2 regions of the Nanhaiella sioensis genome follow, and region 1 is predicted to be linked to the other one. Evidence: a T-box and tRNA genes for the amino acid it is inferred to sense, from the RefSeq annotation. Region 1 holds a T-box; the other holds one or more tRNA genes.
The links. The T-box of region 1 lies ahead of tyrS (tyrosine--tRNA ligase). A T-box ahead of a tRNA ligase gene usually reads a tRNA of that ligase, here a tRNA-Tyr.
Positions count from the first base shown of each region.

Region 2: it encodes a tRNA-Tyr, which carries the amino acid that the T-box ahead of tyrS (tyrosine--tRNA ligase) is inferred to sense. The anticodon was not compared.

Region 1 is NZ_JBKAEG010000001.1:3,077,888-3,087,039, reverse strand. Features, by position in the region: gene V1503_RS14325 (sensor domain-containing diguanylate cyclase) at 1-76, opposite strand, end outside; gene rpsD (30S ribosomal protein S4) at 484-1,086, shown strand; gene V1503_RS14315 (histidine phosphatase family protein) at 1,199-1,822, opposite strand; gene tyrS (tyrosine--tRNA ligase) at 2,757-4,019, opposite strand; T-box leader at 4,231-4,483, opposite strand; gene V1503_RS14305 (transglycosylase domain-containing protein) at 5,094-8,174, shown strand; gene acsA (acetate--CoA ligase) at 8,365-9,152, opposite strand, start outside.
Region 2 is NZ_JBKAEG010000001.1:2,018,332-2,027,483, forward strand. Features, by position in the region: gene sigW (RNA polymerase sigma factor SigW) at 1-467, opposite strand, end outside; gene rocF (arginase) at 764-1,666, opposite strand; tRNA gene V1503_RS09460 (tRNA-Lys) at 1,836-1,908, opposite strand; tRNA gene V1503_RS09465 (tRNA-Gln) at 1,926-2,000, opposite strand; tRNA gene V1503_RS09470 (tRNA-Tyr) at 2,018-2,102, opposite strand; tRNA gene V1503_RS09475 (tRNA-Thr) at 2,116-2,191, opposite strand; tRNA gene V1503_RS09480 (tRNA-Val) at 2,203-2,278, opposite strand; tRNA gene V1503_RS09485 (tRNA-Glu) at 2,280-2,354, opposite strand; tRNA gene V1503_RS09490 (tRNA-Thr) at 2,371-2,443, opposite strand; tRNA gene V1503_RS09495 (tRNA-Asn) at 2,445-2,519, opposite strand; rRNA gene rrf (5S ribosomal RNA) at 2,527-2,642, opposite strand; rRNA gene V1503_RS09505 (23S ribosomal RNA) at 2,726-5,656, opposite strand; rRNA gene V1503_RS09510 (16S ribosomal RNA) at 6,012-7,562, opposite strand; gene V1503_RS09515 (hypothetical protein) at 7,911-8,138, opposite strand; gene pdaB (polysaccharide deacetylase family sporulation protein PdaB) at 8,434-9,152, shown strand, end outside.

The DNA.
Region 1 (9,152 bases):
GATTGTCATCAATTAATAACAGATCGAATAACTCTGCTTTAATACGTGTATATATTTGCTCTTCCACTAGTTCCATTTTATCACCCGTTTATTAAGGTTTGGTTCATATATATGGAAAGTTTAAATAATTCTGTCTTATCAATATTATATCTTAAAACAATTAATTTTTCCTAATTTTTTTCAAATTTTATAGTCAATTTGTCCCATAACACTACTTTTATCCTGATAATTTTCTGTATATGTACTTTCTTATTATAACCTTCTTGACTTTCATGAAGAAAAAACATATAATGTTCGTTGTGTAAAATATCGCAGCTTATGTGATGTACATTGGGTTCTCAGTTTGTTCCTCTCTATTGGAGGTGTATCGTGTAACTCTCTGCTGCTAGAGCGAGGATACATGAAAAACAAAATGGGCTGAATGAAATACATTACGTCTGTTTTTATTTTATACAAAATAAAAACATTGAAGGAGGAGTCATCATGGCTCGTTATACAGGTCCAGCATGGAAATTATCTCGTCGTCTTGGAATTTCACTAAGTGGAACGGGAAAAGAATTAGAGAAACGCCCTTATGCACCAGGTCAACATGGCCCAGGTCAACGTAAAAAACTTTCTGAATATGGTTTACAGTTACAAGAAAAACAGAAGCTTCGTCACATGTACGGTGTAAACGAACGTCAATTCCGTAACTTGTTTGATGCAGCTGGTAAAATGGCTGGTAAACATGGTGAAAACTTTATGGTTCTTTTAGAATCTCGTCTTGATAACTTAGTATATCGCTTAGGATTAGCTCGTACTCGTCGTCAAGCACGTCAATTAGTTAACCATGGTCATATTATCGTTGATGGAGGTCGATTAGACATTCCTTCATATAAAGTTAAACCTGGTCAAACGATTTCTGTACGTGAGAAATCTCGTAATCTTGACATTATTAAAGAAGCTATTGAAGCTACAAACTTCGTACCTGAGTACGTAAACTTCAATGCTGATAACCTAGAAGGTACATTCACTCGTTTACCTGAACGTTCTGAATTACCAGCTGAAATTAACGAATCATTAATCGTTGAGTTCTACTCTCGTTAATTAAATCGCTTTATATCTAGCGATGGTAAAAACCCTAGAAACCTTGTTTTATCAAAGTTTCTAGGGTTTTTTGTTTGTTTTTTACTTTGTAGAATAATGTATTCTCCTCAAGTTATTTGGAGGAGATTTTTTGGGAAGCTAATTGACTCAAATGATCTGTATTATTAAAATATTTTATTACAATATTAGATGAGTTATACTCAATTAAATGTACTCCTGTATCTTGAGTATGAATAAAACAATTAGGAACAGGAGGTAATCTTAATAAAACATGTATCAATTTTTCAATCATACCACCATGTGACAATATAATAATTCTGTTAGAATCATTATGTTCATCTAATATTTTTAATAGGATAGTTTCTGCTCTTGCTCTAAACTCTATATCTGTTTCTCCTTCTAGAATACTCTCAAATGGTTTTAAGTCATAGTGAGAATTCATGTTTTCTTTTGTAATAGGCTGCCCAGCTAAAATACCATTGTTCCTCTCTCTAAGGCCGTCACTATAAGTAATATTACATTTTAATTTTGCTCCCAAAATCTTTGCTGTTTCAGAAGCCCTTTTTAATGTGCTTGTCCAAATTGCATCAAATTCCCCAAAATTTTCAACTAAATGTGAAGCTAAAGATTTCGCTTGAATTGTTCCTTTTTGTGTTAATGAGAAATCAGCTCTTCCTTCATGTACATTAAGAATATCTGCTTCTGATTCACCATGTCTTATTATTAATATCTCCATTTTTATCCCCTACCTTACAGTGGTAATTTAACACCCAGCTGATACTTATTTTTTTGATTTTTTGATGTTTATTAATGTTTAATAATTACATCAATATACAACACATATTGAGCTCATTAATTAGCCTTAATTCACCTATCAAAAACTTCTAACCTCTCTATAAATGGATTTTCCATCATAAGGTCCATAAAGAACCTTTTTAATGTCGTCTGCATACCTAGTATACTGTCTCCACTTTGCATGTTAAGCAAGATTTTGAGAGATAACAATATTTGCTTTACTTAGATCATAGCTTCCATTTTCTTCTCCAGCATGGTCACAATCAATTTCCTCTTCTAATATAACTCCACCGTAATTCAAATCAGCCTTTTGAAAAGTATGGATACACTCAACTCGTGATAATAAAGAAGTTCTAACTCCGAATCACCCTAAATGAAGGGGGTAATTAACCAATTTAAAAATTATCTCTCGGAAGAATGATACTGTCTTTATCTTCCATCAATCAAGAAATCTACTCATTTACCGCACCAACAAATACTTTATTAAACGAATTATAAAAAAACTGGCAAAAAAAAGATAACACCACATGTTTAAGACATTCTCATGCAACAATTTTAATTAGTCAGAGAATTCCTGTGAAAGTATGCCTGCCCGTTTAGGTAACACTCCACAAATGATTTTGGTCATTTATAGTCATTCTTTCAAGGACATAGAATAAGAATCTGTTCAAGCAGTTGAGCAGGCTTTAAACCTCTAACTAGGTTTTCTCAAAAATATTAGTGTTAATAGGCTTTTTAATTGTATTGATTTCTACTCTCGTTAATAAGTGCAAAAACCCTAGAAATGATTTTCTAAGGTTTTTATTATGTTAATTAATATATTTTATCATTGTTGTGATTTATAAAATGAGCACCATGTCAGCTGCGCTTGGCTATTAATACTTGATTAGGAAGTATTTTTTCTTACCTCGGCGAATAACAGTGAATTGGCCTTCGATTCTATCCGTGTTAGTTATGACACGATCAATTTCTTGTGTTCGTTCACCATTAATATATATAGCTCCATTTTTTATATCTTCTCTTGCTTGACGCTTTGATGGGGAAACCTTGCTAGTAACTAGCAAATCAACTAAATCTATTTCATCTTCACCTTCAAAATTGTATGAAGGGACATCTTTAAATCCTTGTTTAATTTCTTCAGCTGTCAGTGCCGAAATCTCTCCATTGAATAGTGAATTAGATATTTTAATTGCCTGATTTAATGCCTCTTCTCCATGAACTAACTTGGTCACTTCTTGAGCAAGCGCTTTATGAGCCGTTCTTTGTTCAGGTGCGTCACGTAATTCTTGCTCTAATTGCTCAATTTCATCCTTAGATAAGAATGTAAAATACTTAAGAAAATTGATTACATCTCTGTCATCAGAATTAATAAAGAACTGATAAAACTCGTATGGAGATGTTTTTTCCTTATCTAACCATACGGCTCCACCAGCAGTTTTGCCGAATTTTGTACCGTCTGCTTTCGTGACGAGTGGTATCGTTAATCCAAATGCTTTTTCCTCTTCATCAGAAGATTTTCTAATTAATTCTAAGCCTGCAGTAATATTTCCCCATTGGTCACTACCACCAATTTGTACTTTACAATTTTGTTCTTTATATAAATGTAAAAAGTCTAATGATTGTAATATCATATAGCTGAATTCTGTAAATGAAATCCCCGACTCAATTCTTGATTGAACGGAATCTTTTGCAAGCATATAATTGATCCCAAAATTTTTACCTACATCTCGCAAAAATGTAACAACATCTAGCTTGCCAATCCAATCAAAATTATTTGCTAAAAGGGCTTTATTTTCACCATTATCAAAATCTAGAAAACGAGACAGCTGTTGCTTTATACGATTAGACCATTCAATGACTACATCTTCTGTATTTAATGACCTCTCACTACTTCTACCACTTGGGTCACCAATTAACCCTGTTCCTCCACCGACAAGTGCAATTGGTTGATGGCCAGCTAATTGAAACCTCTTTAAAACCAATATTGGTAATAAATGACCAATGTGTAAACTATCTGCTGTCGGATCAAATCCACTATATAATTTTACTGTCTCCTCATTTAAAAGCTTTTCCAACCCATCTTCATCAGTAATTTGATTAATTAATCCTCTGAACTGCAAATCCTCTATTAGATTCATACAGATCATCTCCTTTTCGTTAAATTAGAACAACGCAAGGGGCCTCATTATTGCCAACGTCCTGTGGATAATGTTGTAATCGGGTCAACTCCCAAGACTCGCATAAGACAACCTAACAAGAAGGTTACTTGTTAACATTTTTGTAGATCGGCTAATGATCTAAAGCCGACGAAGCCTTAAGCTAGACAAATAAAAAACTCGCCCCTAAAAATGAAGGGACGAGTGTATTCGCGGTACCACCCTACTTGAGGAATATATCCTCCGGCTTAAAAAGATAACGGTAAAACCGTCCTTTGCTACTTAGTCAACTAACCGTTCGCAAAAGATGCTCTAGGAGGTAATTCATGCATATCTTTGTACTGGTTCCCACCAAACACCAGCTCTCTAAGTGAAGTTGTTAAATTGACCTAACAACCATGTTTACAGGGAGATATTTCACTACTAATTCCTATCATTGCATTCATGTATTTGAGTTAAGAATATTTTTATCACATTAGCATCATAAATGTCAAGAACACATTTAATTATTTTGAATTAAGCTTTACAAATTTAACGATTTGTAAGTTCAAATCTTCCATACGAAAAATGATATTTTATTCATAGGCCTTAAGCCATATCATACAATTTACATTTAAAATATGGAAACAAAAATATTTTAGAACAAGGAAAATGACTTATGCTATAATTGTAATGATTTTGTCTTTTTATAAAGTGGTTTTCCAAATGATAGTTGTTTATTGTGGCAAAGGAATAAATACATAGAAAACTAGCATACAATGCAACTTTTTCTACAACAAAATAATAACTGAATGAAATTAATTTGTTACTAACAATAACTACAAATTTTTGGGAGAGAGCTTTTTAATAGGCTCTTTTCGTAAACTTTGCTGCTATTGTTACTAAAAATTTTAAAGTAGAAAAATGCCACGAAAACTAAATGAATATGTATTTAACTCTTAGTACGAAAAGCAACAACCCATGCGAAAGCAGCTTTTTAATAAAACTTCAATGATTAAAAATTATAAATTAGATAGAGATTTTTAGTTGATTGTACCCAGGGGGGAAATATTGAATATGAGTGATAATAGATCTAATTGGCAAGATCGATTACAAAAAGTACAAAAGATGTTCAGTAGCAAAGATGCTGTTAAAGGTGCAAGAATTACCTACGGTGTGTTTTGGAACATCACCTTACTCTTTATTATTATTGGATTAATCGGATTCTTTTTTGCTGGTGGTGTTGGAGCTGGCTACTTCGCGTCGTTAGTAAAGGATGAACCCATCCGCTCTTATGATAGTATGAAAAAAGACATTTATAATTATGAAGAAACGACTGAGTTATATTTTGATGATAATGTTTATTTAGGTAAGCTTCGTTCCGACCTTGATCGTGAAGAAGTTAGTATAGATGATGTTTCTCAGCACCTAATAAATGCAGTCGTTGCAACAGAAGATGAGTTTTTTTGGGATCATAGTGGAATTGTTCCAAAAGCAATCATGCGTGCCCTTTTCCAAGAAGTTACAAATTCATCTATAAGAACTGGTGGTAGTACGCTTACCCAACAGTTAATTAAAAACCAAATACTTTCAAACGAAGTATCATTCGAACGTAAGGCAAAGGAAATGTTACTTGCTCTGCGACTTGAACAATCTTTTGACAAAGATGAAATTCTTGAAGCTTACTTAAATGTTTCTACTCTCGGAAGAAATTCTTCAGGTAGGAACATTGCTGGTATCCAAACAGCTGCTCAAGGTATTTTTGATGTTGATGCGAGAGATTTAAACATACCTCAAAGCGCATTTATTGCTGGTTTATTTCAAAGCTTTAGCTATACACCATTTACAAATAAAGGTGAGATAAAAGAGAATTTAGAATCATCTATGAATAGAATGCACACTGTACTTAGCCGTATGCTGCAAGCTGAGTTTATTACGAAGGAAGAATATGAATCTGCATTAAATTACGATATAACAGCAGATTTTGCACCACCTAAGCCATCTCCAATAGATAATTACCCTTGGCTTACTTTTGAGATTGAGGATCGTGCAGAGGAAATATTAGCCGAAATATTAGCTGAAAACGACGGGTACGAAGTGACCGATTTAGCGGAAAACGACGATCTATACAACGATTATATAAATCGTGCGAGTAAAAACTTACGACAAAATGGCTATAAAATCCATACGACAATTGATAAAGAAATCTATGATGAAATGCAAACTGTAGTTCAAAACTTTGAATATTTCGCACCTGACAAGCCAGAAGAAAAAGAAGATCCTGAAACTGGGGAAATGGTTCAAGTAATGGAGCCTATTGAAGCTGGAGCTGTACTAATTGAAAATACAACTGGTAAAATCATCAGCTTTGTTGGTGGACGCGACCATGATCGAGAACAGCTGAACCATGCTACCAATGCACCTCGTTCAAACGGTTCTACAATGAAGCCTTTGTTAGCTTACGGTCCTGCAATGGAGTTAGGAAAAGTTCAGCCTGGTTCAGTATTAGCTGATGTCGAATTAAAAGTTCCAGCTGGTGGAAAGACTTATTCGCCAGGAAACTATGATGGTAGAACACACGGTCTGACTTCTGTTCGTTATGCTTTGCAGAAATCATATAATATACCAGCTGTTAGATCATATATGTCTATCATTGACCAAAATCCTGTTTCTTATTTAGAAAAAATGGGTTATACAAACTTAACTGAAGGAGATCATTATAATTTGTCAATGGCAATCGGTGGATTAACATATGGTGTCACTGTTGAAGAGAATGTTAATGCATATGCTACCTTCGGAAATGATGGTCAATTTGTCGATGCTTATATGATTGAACGAATTGAAACAAATGACGGTGAGATAATTTATGAGCATGAAAGTGAGCCTGTCGAAGTATTTAGCCCACAAACATCTTACTTAATGATTGACATAATGAGAGATGTCATTAGCAGTGGAACAGCTGCATCACTCCCGGGTAGACTTGATTTTAAGTCTGATTGGGCAGGTAAAACTGGTACAGCACAAGATTTTAAAGATGCATGGTTTGTTGCAACAAACCCAAATGTAACCTTTGGAGTTTGGAATGGGTATGACACACCAAAGTCAGTAAAAACGACGTCAGGGCCAACATATGGCCAAAGAAACATATACTTGTGGGCAGATTTAATGAATGCCGCTTATGCTATTAAACCTGAACTAGTTGCTCCTGAAGAAAGGTTTAAAATGCCTGGTGGAATCATTAGTCGTTCTTATTGTGCTGCATCAGGTCTATTGCCTTCCAAAGCATGTGAAGAGGCTGGGCTTATTGAAACAGACCTTTTTAACGCAAAATATGTACCTACAAAAGAGGACAATAGCTTAGAAAAAGCTAATTATGTTGAAATTGGTGAAAAAATATATCGAGCTTTAGAAACGACCCCTGAAGAATTTACTATTGAAGGATTTATGTTTACTGAAGCATTCCTTGAAGAAATTGGCATTACCGATATAAAAGTAGCTAAGCAACTCATTCCAAATAGTGAAAAATGGAGCAACATTATTTTTCCAGAATTAGAGGAATTAGAAGATACGGGAGAGGTACCTGATACAATGGGCGGTGTTAAACTAAATGGAAACTCAATCTCATGGCCTGCTCATTATCAACAAACTGTTATTGGATATCGAGTGTACGAAATATCTAATTATGGGGAGAATGTTTCTGAAATAGGTATCGTACCTGTTGGTGAAGATTTAGGATTTACAGTAGGTAATACTGATAGTGCTTATTATGTGACTGCGGTCGATATATTTGGAAGAGAATCTGCTGAGTCTAATAAAGTCATTAATGGTGATTGGCAGGAAGAACCTGATGATAATGAAGACCCTAACAACGGGGACAATGACCAACCTGGTGACGGTGAGGATGATCCTGGTAACGATGATAATGATCAACCTGGTGAGGGCGACGATCCTGATACAGGTGATAACGATAATGATCAACCTGGTGACGGTGAGAACCCTGGTGATGAGGATAACGATCAACCTGGTGACGGTGAGGACCCTGGTGATGAGGACAACGATCAACCTAGTGACGGTGAGAATGATCCAGGAAACGATCAACCCGGTGATATAACTGAACCAGAAGATCCAAGTACACCTACAGACCCATCAAATCCTTAATAGTAAAGTTTAGGGCCTATTAAAAAGAAGGTTGCTCAAAAGTTAATACTGAGCGACCTTCTTTTTTTAACCCTTTATTAAAAATATCATATTTTCATATATAAGAACTATTAATAGTTAGACGTATAAGATGCTACCTATTAAATATTTGTTTCGTTCTTAATACGAAAAACATCGTTTATACCTGCAACTAATCTTCCATAGTTGATAAATCACCCGTAGGTAAATCTAATTCCCAGGCTTTTAACACTCTACGCATAATTTTTCCACTTCTTGTTTTAGGTAACTTTTCACAAAACTCAATTTCACGTGGAGCTGCATGAGCTGACAGACCTTTTTTCACGAAAAGCCTGATTTCTTCCTTTAATTCATCAGTAACATCGTAGCCATGTCTAAGTGCAACGAATGCTTTAATAATTTCTCCACGTACTGGGTCAGGTTTTCCTATCACCCCAGCTTCTGCTATTGCTGGATGTTCAACAAGCTTACTTTCAACTTCAAAAGGCCCAACTCTTTCACCGGAAGTCATAATCACATCATCTATCCTACCTTGGAACCAAAAATACCCCTCTTCATCCATATAAGCTGAGTCCCCTGATACATACCAATCACCTGGCATAAAGTATGATTCATATTTTTGTTGATTATTCCAAATCGTATACATCATCGATGGCCATCCTTTTTGTATAGCCAAATTCCCCATCCGGTTTGGTGGTAATTCATTTCCTTGATCATCAACAATCGCAGCCTTAATTCCTGGAATAGGTTTCCCCATTGAACCGGGCCTTATTTCCATACATGGATAATTACATATTAATTGGGCACCTGTTTCAGTCATCCACCATGTATCATGAATACGATTATTGAATACTTTAACACCCCAACGTATGACTTCAGGATTTAATGGTTCACCTACACTTAAAATATGTCTAAGGGTGCTCAAATCATTTTGCTTTACTAAATCATCTCCAGCACCCA
Region 2 (9,152 bases), 1.1 Mb from region 1:
TTCAAAGGTAATTCATCAATATATTTCAATACGATGACTGTACGATATTTTTCTGGAAGCTTCAATATTTCGCCTTGGATCGTTTCATGTAATTCTAGTCTCTCAAGCTCTTCTTCAGGCAAAGCTTCATCGGCAGCTACATTAGAATACATAGTCAGCCCGTCTGTTCCAGAAACTTCTGCATCTAAATAATAGTCTGGTTTCTTTTTCCTAATTCTATCAATTGAAAGATTTGTAGCAATTCGGTATAACCAAGTCGAGAATTTGAGATCTTGATTAAAGCTTTGAATATTTGTATATGCACGAATAAAAGCTTCTTGGGCAATATCCTCAGCCTCATGACGATTTCCGAGCATTCTATAGCATAATTGAAATACTTTATCTTTATAAATCTCTACAATTTCTGCAAATGCGTTTTGATCTCCTTTAATAACTTGTTTTATTCTTTTTTTTACAATTGTTTCCATATTATTCATACCCCCGCTCCATGCGGCTAGCTTATTTACGTCTCTAACTTATAAAAGGTTTCAAAATATGCATATAAATATTTTAACAAAATTAAGGAGGGGTGTGTTTAAAATAGTATAATTTCCATGAGGATTACAAAATTCGATGATATAGGAAGGGAAAGTTCGTAATAAAGAGAGAGTTTATAGTAAGCAATCATTTCTAATATATTATATTATCTATAGTCAACGTGTTTCTTAATAAAATTAGGTGGAGATTTCACTCCACCTAAAAACACAGTCCATACATCTATTCATTAAAGTAGTTTTTCTCCAAATAGCGAGCCAATTAATGCTACTGCAACAGTAGCTGTAGTATTTCTTTCATCAAGTATAGGGTTTACTTCAACAAATTCAGCAGATGTAATAATATTTGCTTCTGCTAACATTTCCATTGCTAAATGGCTCTCACGATAGCTTATCCCACCAATTACTGGTGTGCCTACACCTGGAGCATCATGTGGATCCAAGCCATCTAAATCTAATGACAAGTGTACACCATCAGTACGATCTTTAAGGTAATTAATAGCCTGCTCCATAACATTAGCCATACCTAAACGATCAATCTCATGCATTGTATAAACAGTTATACCTTTTTCTTTAATAAGTTCTTTTTCTCCGTCATCAAGTGATCTTGCACCAATAATAACGATATTTTCAGGTTTAACCTTTGGAGTATATCCTGCTATCTCTGTTAAGGTCTTATGACCAATACCCATACTTGTTGCTAACGGCATTCCATGGATATTTCCTGTCGGAGAGGTTTCCTCTGTGTTTAGATCTCCATGAGCATCGTACCATATCACACCTAAATTATTATAACTCTTCGCAACTCCAGCTAATGTTCCAATGGCAATACTGTGATCTCCACCAAGAACTAATGGAAAACGTTTTTCTTTAATTACCCCCTGGACTTTATCTGCTAAACGTTCACTCGCTTCAGCAACCGCTTTCAAGTTTCGGAGTTTATGATTTTCAACGATAGCATTTGCTCTCTCAGGTTTACCAATTTCAATATCCCCTAAATCTTCTATTTCATAAGATAAATTCTCAAGTCTTTCTGTAACACCTGCGTAACGAATTGCGCTAGGTCCCATATCTACCCCTCTACGCATTTGTCCTAAATCCATAGGTACCCCAATTATTGATACTTGTTTCATCACAACATTTTCCCCCTTCTAGACTATACTTATATTTTATCTGTAATAGCATCAATGATTCAACTTAACAACATTTTGTATATATATACAAAAAAACATCTAAATCACATGATTTAGATGTTTCTGGTAGTATGTATTTTTACCTATCAAAAAGATATCGTCTTAAGAGTGAGCCATGGAGGACTCGAACCTCCGACCCTCTGATTAAAAGTCAGATGCTCTACCAACTGAGCTAATGGCTCAAAACAAAAAACTAAAGTGGCTGGGCTAGCTGGATTCGAACCAGCGCATGACGGAGTCAAAGTCCGTTGCCTTACCGCTTGGCTATAGCCCATTATTATTCAAAAAACATGGTGGAGGGGGACGGATTCGAACCGCCGAACCCTCAGGGAGCGGATTTACAGTCCGCCGCGTTTAGCCACTTCGCTACCCCTCCATATGTTTATAGATGGTGCCGGCGAGAGGACTTGAACCCCCAACCTACTGATTACAAGTCAGTTGCTCTACCAGTTGAGCTACACCGGCTTAATATTTAATGGTGGAGGATGACGGGATCGAACCGCCGACCCCTTGCTTGTAAGGCAAGTGCTCTCCCAGCTGAGCTAATCCTCCGTGGTGACCCGTACGGGATTCGAACCCGTGTTACCGCCGTGAAAGGGCGGTGTCTTAACCACTTGACCAACGGGCCAATACTTTTCATTGTAAGCTCCCAACCGGGCTTGAACCGGTGACCTCTTCCTTACCATGGAAGTGCTCTACCTGCTGAGCTATGGAAGCATGGCTCCACAGGCAGGATTCGAACCTGCGACCGATCGGTTAACAGCCGATAGCTCTACCACTGAGCTACTGTGGAACAATGAGCCTGGCAACGTCCTACTCTCACAGGGGGAAACCCCCAACTACCATCGGCGCTGAAGAGCTTAACTTCCGTGTTCGGTATGGGAACGGGTGTGACCTCTTCGCTATCGCCACCAGACATTATATGTAGGAATAAGTTGATATTCCTTCAAAACTAGATAATAGACATTCATTGAACAAAGCTTGCTCTGCATTTCTAACTTGGTTAAGTCCTCGATCTATTAGTATCTGTCAGCTCCACGTGTCACCACGCTTCCACCTCAGACCTATCAACCTCGTCATCTTCGAGGGATCTTACTAGCTTACGCTATGGGAAATCTCATCTTGAGGGGGGCTTCATGCTTAGATGCTTTCAGCACTTATCCCTTCCACACATAGCTACCCAGCTATGCCCTTGGCAGGACAACTGGTACACCAGCGGTGTGTCCATCCCGGTCCTCTCGTACTAAGGACAGCTCCTCTCAAATTTCCTACGCCCACGACGGATAGGGACCGAACTGTCTCACGACGTTCTGAACCCAGCTCGCGTACCGCTTTAATGGGCGAACAGCCCAACCCTTGGGACCGACTACAGCCCCAGGATGCGATGAGCCGACATCGAGGTGCCAAACCTCCCCGTCGATGTGGACTCTTGGGGGAGATAAGCCTGTTATCCCCGGGGTAGCTTTTATCCGTTGAGCGATGGCCCTTCCATGCGGAACCACCGGATCACTAAGCCCGACTTTCGTCCCTGCTCGACTTGTAGGTCTCGCAGTCAAGCTCCCTTATGCCTTTGCACTCTTCGAATGATTTCCAACCATTCTGAGGGAACCTTTGGGCGCCTCCGTTACTTTTTAGGAGGCGACCGCCCCAGTCAAACTGCCCACCTGACACTGTCTCCCGAAGCGATTAGCTCCGTAGGTTAGAATTTCAATACAGCCAGGGTAGTATCCCACCGACGCCTCCACCGAAGCTAGCGCTCCGGTTTCTACGGCTCCTACCTATCCTGTACAAGCTGTACCAAAATTCAATATCAGGCTACAGTAAAGCTCCACGGGGTCTTTCCGTCCTGTCGCGGGTAACCTGCATCTTCACAGGTACTATAATTTCACCGAGTCTCTCGTTGAGACAGTGCCCAGATCGTTACACCTTTCGTGCGGGTCGGAACTTACCCGACAAGGAATTTCGCTACCTTAGGACCGTTATAGTTACGGCCGCCGTTTACTGGGGCTTCGATTCAGAGCTTCTCCTTACGGATAACCCCTCCTCTTAACCTTCCAGCACCGGGCAGGTGTCAGCCCCTATACTTCGCCTTGCGGCTTCGCAGAGACCTGTGTTTTTGCTAAACAGTCGCCTGGGCCTTTTCACTGCGGCTTCTCAGGGCTATTCACCCTAAAAAGCACCCCTTCTCCCGAAGTTACGGGGTCATTTTGCCGAGTTCCTTAACGAGAGTTCTCTCGCTCACCTTAGGATTCTCTCCTCGCCTACCTGTGTCGGTTTGCGGTACGGGCACCTCTCACCTCGCTAGAGGCTTTTCTTGGCAGTGTGGAATCAGGAACTTCGGTACTATATTTCCCTCGCCATCACAGCTCAGCCTTTATGACAAGCGGATTTACCTACTTGTCAGCCTAACTGCTTGGACGCACATATCCAACAGTGCGCTTACCCTATCCTTCTGCGTCCCCCCATTGCTCAAATGGTGAGGAGGTGGTACAGGAATCTCAACCTGTTGTCCATCGCCTACGCCTTTCGGCCTCGGCTTAGGTCCCGACTTACCCTGAGCGGACGAGCCTTCCTCAGGAAACCTTAGGCATTCGGTGGAGGGGATTCTCACCCCTCTTTCGCTACTCATACCGGCATTCTCACTTCTAAGCGCTCCACCAGTCCTCTCGGTCTAGCTTCGCTGCACTTAGAACGCTCTCCTACCACTGTCCGTAAGGACAGTCCACAGCTTCGGTGATACGTTTAGCCCCGGTACATTTTCGGCGCAGAGTCACTCGACCAGTGAGCTATTACGCACTCTTTAAATGGTGGCTGCTTCTAAGCCAACATCCTGGTTGTCTATGCAACTCCACATCCTTTTCCACTTAACGTATACTTTGGGACCTTAGCTGGTGGTCTGGGCTGTTTCCCTTTCGACTACGGATCTTATCACTCGCAGTCTGACTCCCAAGTATAAGTCTTTGGCATTCGGAGTTTGACTGAATTCGGTAACCCGTTGGGGGCCCCTAGTCCAATCAGTGCTCTACCTCCAAGACTCTTCACTTGAGGCTAGCCCTAAAGCTATTTCGGAGAGAACCAGCTATCTCCAAGTTCGATTGGCATTTCACCCCTACCCACACCTCATCCCCGCACTTTTCAACGTGCGTGGGTTCGGGCCTCCATTCAGTGTTACCTGAACTTCACCCTGGACATGGGTAGATCACTTGGTTTCGGGTCTACGACCACGTACTATTTCGCCCTATTCAGACTCGCTTTCGCTGCGGCTCCGTCTCTTCAACTTAACCTTGCACGGGATCGTAACTCGCCGGTTCATTCTACAAAAGGCACGCCATCACCCATTAACGGGCTCTGACTACTTGTAGGCACACGGTTTCAGGATCTCTTTCACTCCCCTTCCGGGGTGCTTTTCACCTTTCCCTCACGGTACTGGTTCACTATCGGTCACTAGGGAGTATTTAGCCTTGGGAGATGGTCCTCCCAGCTTCCGACGGGATTTCACGTGTCCCGCCGTACTCAGGATCCACTCTGGAGGGAACGAAGTTTCAACTACAGGGTTGTTACCTTCTTCGACGGACCTTTCCAGATCGCTTCGTCTACTTCGTTCCTTTGTAACTCCGTATAGAGTGTCCTACAACCCCAAGAGGCAAGCCTCTTGGTTTGGGCTTATTCCGTTTCGCTCGCCGCTACTCAGGAAATCGCTTTTGCTTTCTCTTCCTCCGGGTACTTAGATGTTTCAGTTCCCCGGGTCTGCCTTCAATACCCTATGTATTCAGATATTGATACTGCTCCATTACGAACAGTGGGTTTCCCCATTCGGAAATCTCCGGATCAATGCTTACTTACAGCTCCCCGAAGCATTTCGGTGTTAGTCCCGTCCTTCATCGGCTCCTAGTGCCAAGGCATTCACCGTGCGCCCTTTCTAACTTAACCTTAAACAAATGATCAACTTCGAATCTCATCGTCAGCTTCGTTCTTCCACTGCTCATGTATGCAAGATACACTCCGCTGCTCCAGAACTTTACTTCCTCGACCTTCTCGTTGCTAATTTGCTTTTTTTATTTGACCAACGGTCAAACCGTCATCAAATAATGAAAAAAGATTTTCACTTTCTTCAATGAATGTGTCGTTATTATCTAGTTTTCAAGGAACATCGGTAAAAAATAGCCATCGAATTTCTTCGTCAGCTTGTTGTTTACCTTCTTCATTTTGAGAGAATGTTCTCTCAAAACTAAACAAAAACAAAAGCGTCTTTTTATATGAAGTCTAGCTTCACATATTTCCTTAGAAAGGAGGTGATCCAGCCGCACCTTCCGATACGGCTACCTTGTTACGACTTCACCCCAATCATCTGTCCCACCTTAGGCGGCTGGCTCCTTACGGTTACCCCACCGACTTCGGGTGTTACAAACTCTCGTGGTGTGACGGGCGGTGTGTACAAGGCCCGGGAACGTATTCACCGCGGCATGCTGATCCGCGATTACTAGCGATTCCGGCTTCATGCAGGCGAGTTGCAGCCTGCAATCCGAACTGAGAATGGTTTTATGGGATTCGCTTAACCTCGCGGTTTTGCTGCCCTTTGTACCATCCATTGTAGCACGTGTGTAGCCCAGGTCATAAGGGGCATGATGATTTGACGTCATCCCCACCTTCCTCCGGTTTGTCACCGGCAGTCACCTTAGAGTGCCCAACTTAATGCTGGCAACTAAGATCAAGGGTTGCGCTCGTTGCGGGACTTAACCCAACATCTCACGACACGAGCTGACGACAACCATGCACCACCTGTCACTCTGTCCCCCGAAGGGGAACGCCCTATCTCTAGGGTTGGCAGAGGATGTCAAGACCTGGTAAGGTTCTTCGCGTTGCTTCGAATTAAACCACATGCTCCACCGCTTGTGCGGGCCCCCGTCAATTCCTTTGAGTTTCAACCTTGCGGTCGTACTCCCCAGGCGGAGTGCTTAATGCGTTAGCTGCAGCACTAAAGGGCGGAAACCCTCTAACACTTAGCACTCATCGTTTACGGCGTGGACTACCAGGGTATCTAATCCTGTTCGCTCCCCACGCTTTCGCACCTCAGCGTCAGTTACAGACCAGAGAGTCGCCTTCGCCACTGGTGTTCCTCCACATCTCTACGCATTTCACCGCTACACGTGGAATTCCACTCTCCTCTTCTGCACTCAAGTTCCCCAGTTTCCAATGACCCTCCACGGTTGAGCCGTGGGCTTTCACATCAGACTTAAGGAACCGCCTGCGCGCGCTTTACGCCCAATAATTCCGGACAACGCTTGCCACCTACGTATTACCGCGGCTGCTGGCACGTAGTTAGCCGTGGCTTTCTGGTTAGGTACCGTCAAGGTACCGCCCTATTCGAACGATACTTGTTCTTCCCTAACAACAGAGTTTTACGATCCGAAAACCTTCTTCACTCACGCGGCGTTGCTCCGTCAGACTTTCGTCCATTGCGGAAGATTCCCTACTGCTGCCTCCCGTAGGAGTCTGGGCCGTGTCTCAGTCCCAGTGTGGCCGATCACCCTCTCAGGTCGGCTACGCATCGTCGCCTTGGTGAGCCGTTACCTCACCAACTAGCTAATGCGCCGCGGGCCCATCCGTAAGTGATAGCCGAAGCCATCTTTCAAATAAGAACCATGTGGTTCTTATTGTTATTCGGTATTAGCTCCGGTTTCCCGAAGTTATCCCAATCTTACAGGTAGGTTGCCCACGTGTTACTCACCCGTCCGCCGCTAACCTCCGGGAGCAAGCTCCCTTTGGTTCGCTCGACTTGCATGTATTAGGCACGCCGCCAGCGTTCGTCCTGAGCCAGGATCAAACTCTCCAATAAAGTTTGATTGCTCATTTGTTCAAAAAATTAACGTTGACGCTTTTGCTTTGTTTAGTTTTCAAAGAACATTTTTTGTTGCTATCGCTCAGAAGCGACTTTATTAATTTAACATTTTTCTTTATTGATGTCAACATTTTTTTAAATGTTTTTTTCATGCTGTCATCTATGTTATCGCGTTGTTTATCAGCGACGTTTATTAATATATCACCCTCATACTATGATGTCAATATGTTTTTTGCTTTTTTAAAAGAACAAAATGTCGTAACAAGATTTAAATAATAAACATTGGCTATGAACGCTATTTATTTATATTTCAAAAGGTCTTCAATGCTTTTATATCATCACTTATCATTCTGAAAAATATGCTTTTTTTGAGCGAACATACCGATTACACTCTGACGGTGTTGCAACCTTTCTAAATAGTTGAAACAATATTTGATATCTTTCTTCCATTGCACGCTTAACTACATAGTCAATTCGAGAATCTTGAAAATCAAGTAGTAATTCTTCTAACTCTCTTTTTATTAAGTATTCAATTTCTTTTATTTCCTTTTTTGTTACTAAAAGTCCAAGCATAATGTCACCTCACTATTAGTTATTCTAGTTATTTCCACTGTGAAACAGTTTTATGAAATTTTTTCTTTAGTAGTCAGTCTTTTATTCATATCTTCTATTAGGGAGCATAGTATGTAGACAAGTAATCGTGTAAGCTAGGCTTTTTTCGTAATCTTTGTTGTTATTAGGTTTTTAGATCGTGTATCGTTTTCTAGCAAAAAGGATGATAAGCATCTTAATAGGTTACATATTTATTTCTTAGTACAAAAAACAACAATGAATACGAACCAGCTGTAAGAAAAGAGGAGGGGGTTATGTGAATTTCTTTGTCGTTGTAAATGGTAAAAAGGGAAAACAAGCACTAATAATTATTGTTGCTGCTTTATTTACAGCTATTTTTCTTTATCTTGAAAACGCGCTAAATAATACAGTTTTTTCGACTGAGGATGGTCCTAGAGCTATTTATAAAGGAGATGAACGAGGGGAGAAAATAGCTTTAACATTTGATGTCAATTGGGGTGACGAACATATATTAAACATCCTAGAGGTATTAAAAAAAGAAAGAGTGAATGCAACTTTTTTCATTTTAGCAGATTGGGCTGAACGACATCCTGAAGTCGTAACTCAAATTGCAGAAGACGGACATGAAATAGGCAGCAAAGGATATAGTTATAAAGATTATTCAGAGCTAGAAGCTAGTGAGATTAAAACAGATATTTTAAAATCTAAGGACGTATTTAAGGTATTACAAGTAAAAGCTGCCCCGCTACTACGACCACCTACTGGGAATATAAATGAAGAAGTGATTGCTACCGCATCCGAAGTTGGATACACTGTTGTACATTGGAGCATAGATTCACAAGACTGGCTACGGCCTGGTACGAAAGAAATAACTAAAAATGTTACAAAAAACCTTAATGGTGGAGACATTATTTTACTTCACGCCTCTGACTCTGCCAGTCAAACGGCTGAGGCACTTCCATCAATTATTCAATTTATAAAAAAGAAAGGATACAAAAATGTTACAGTGACTGA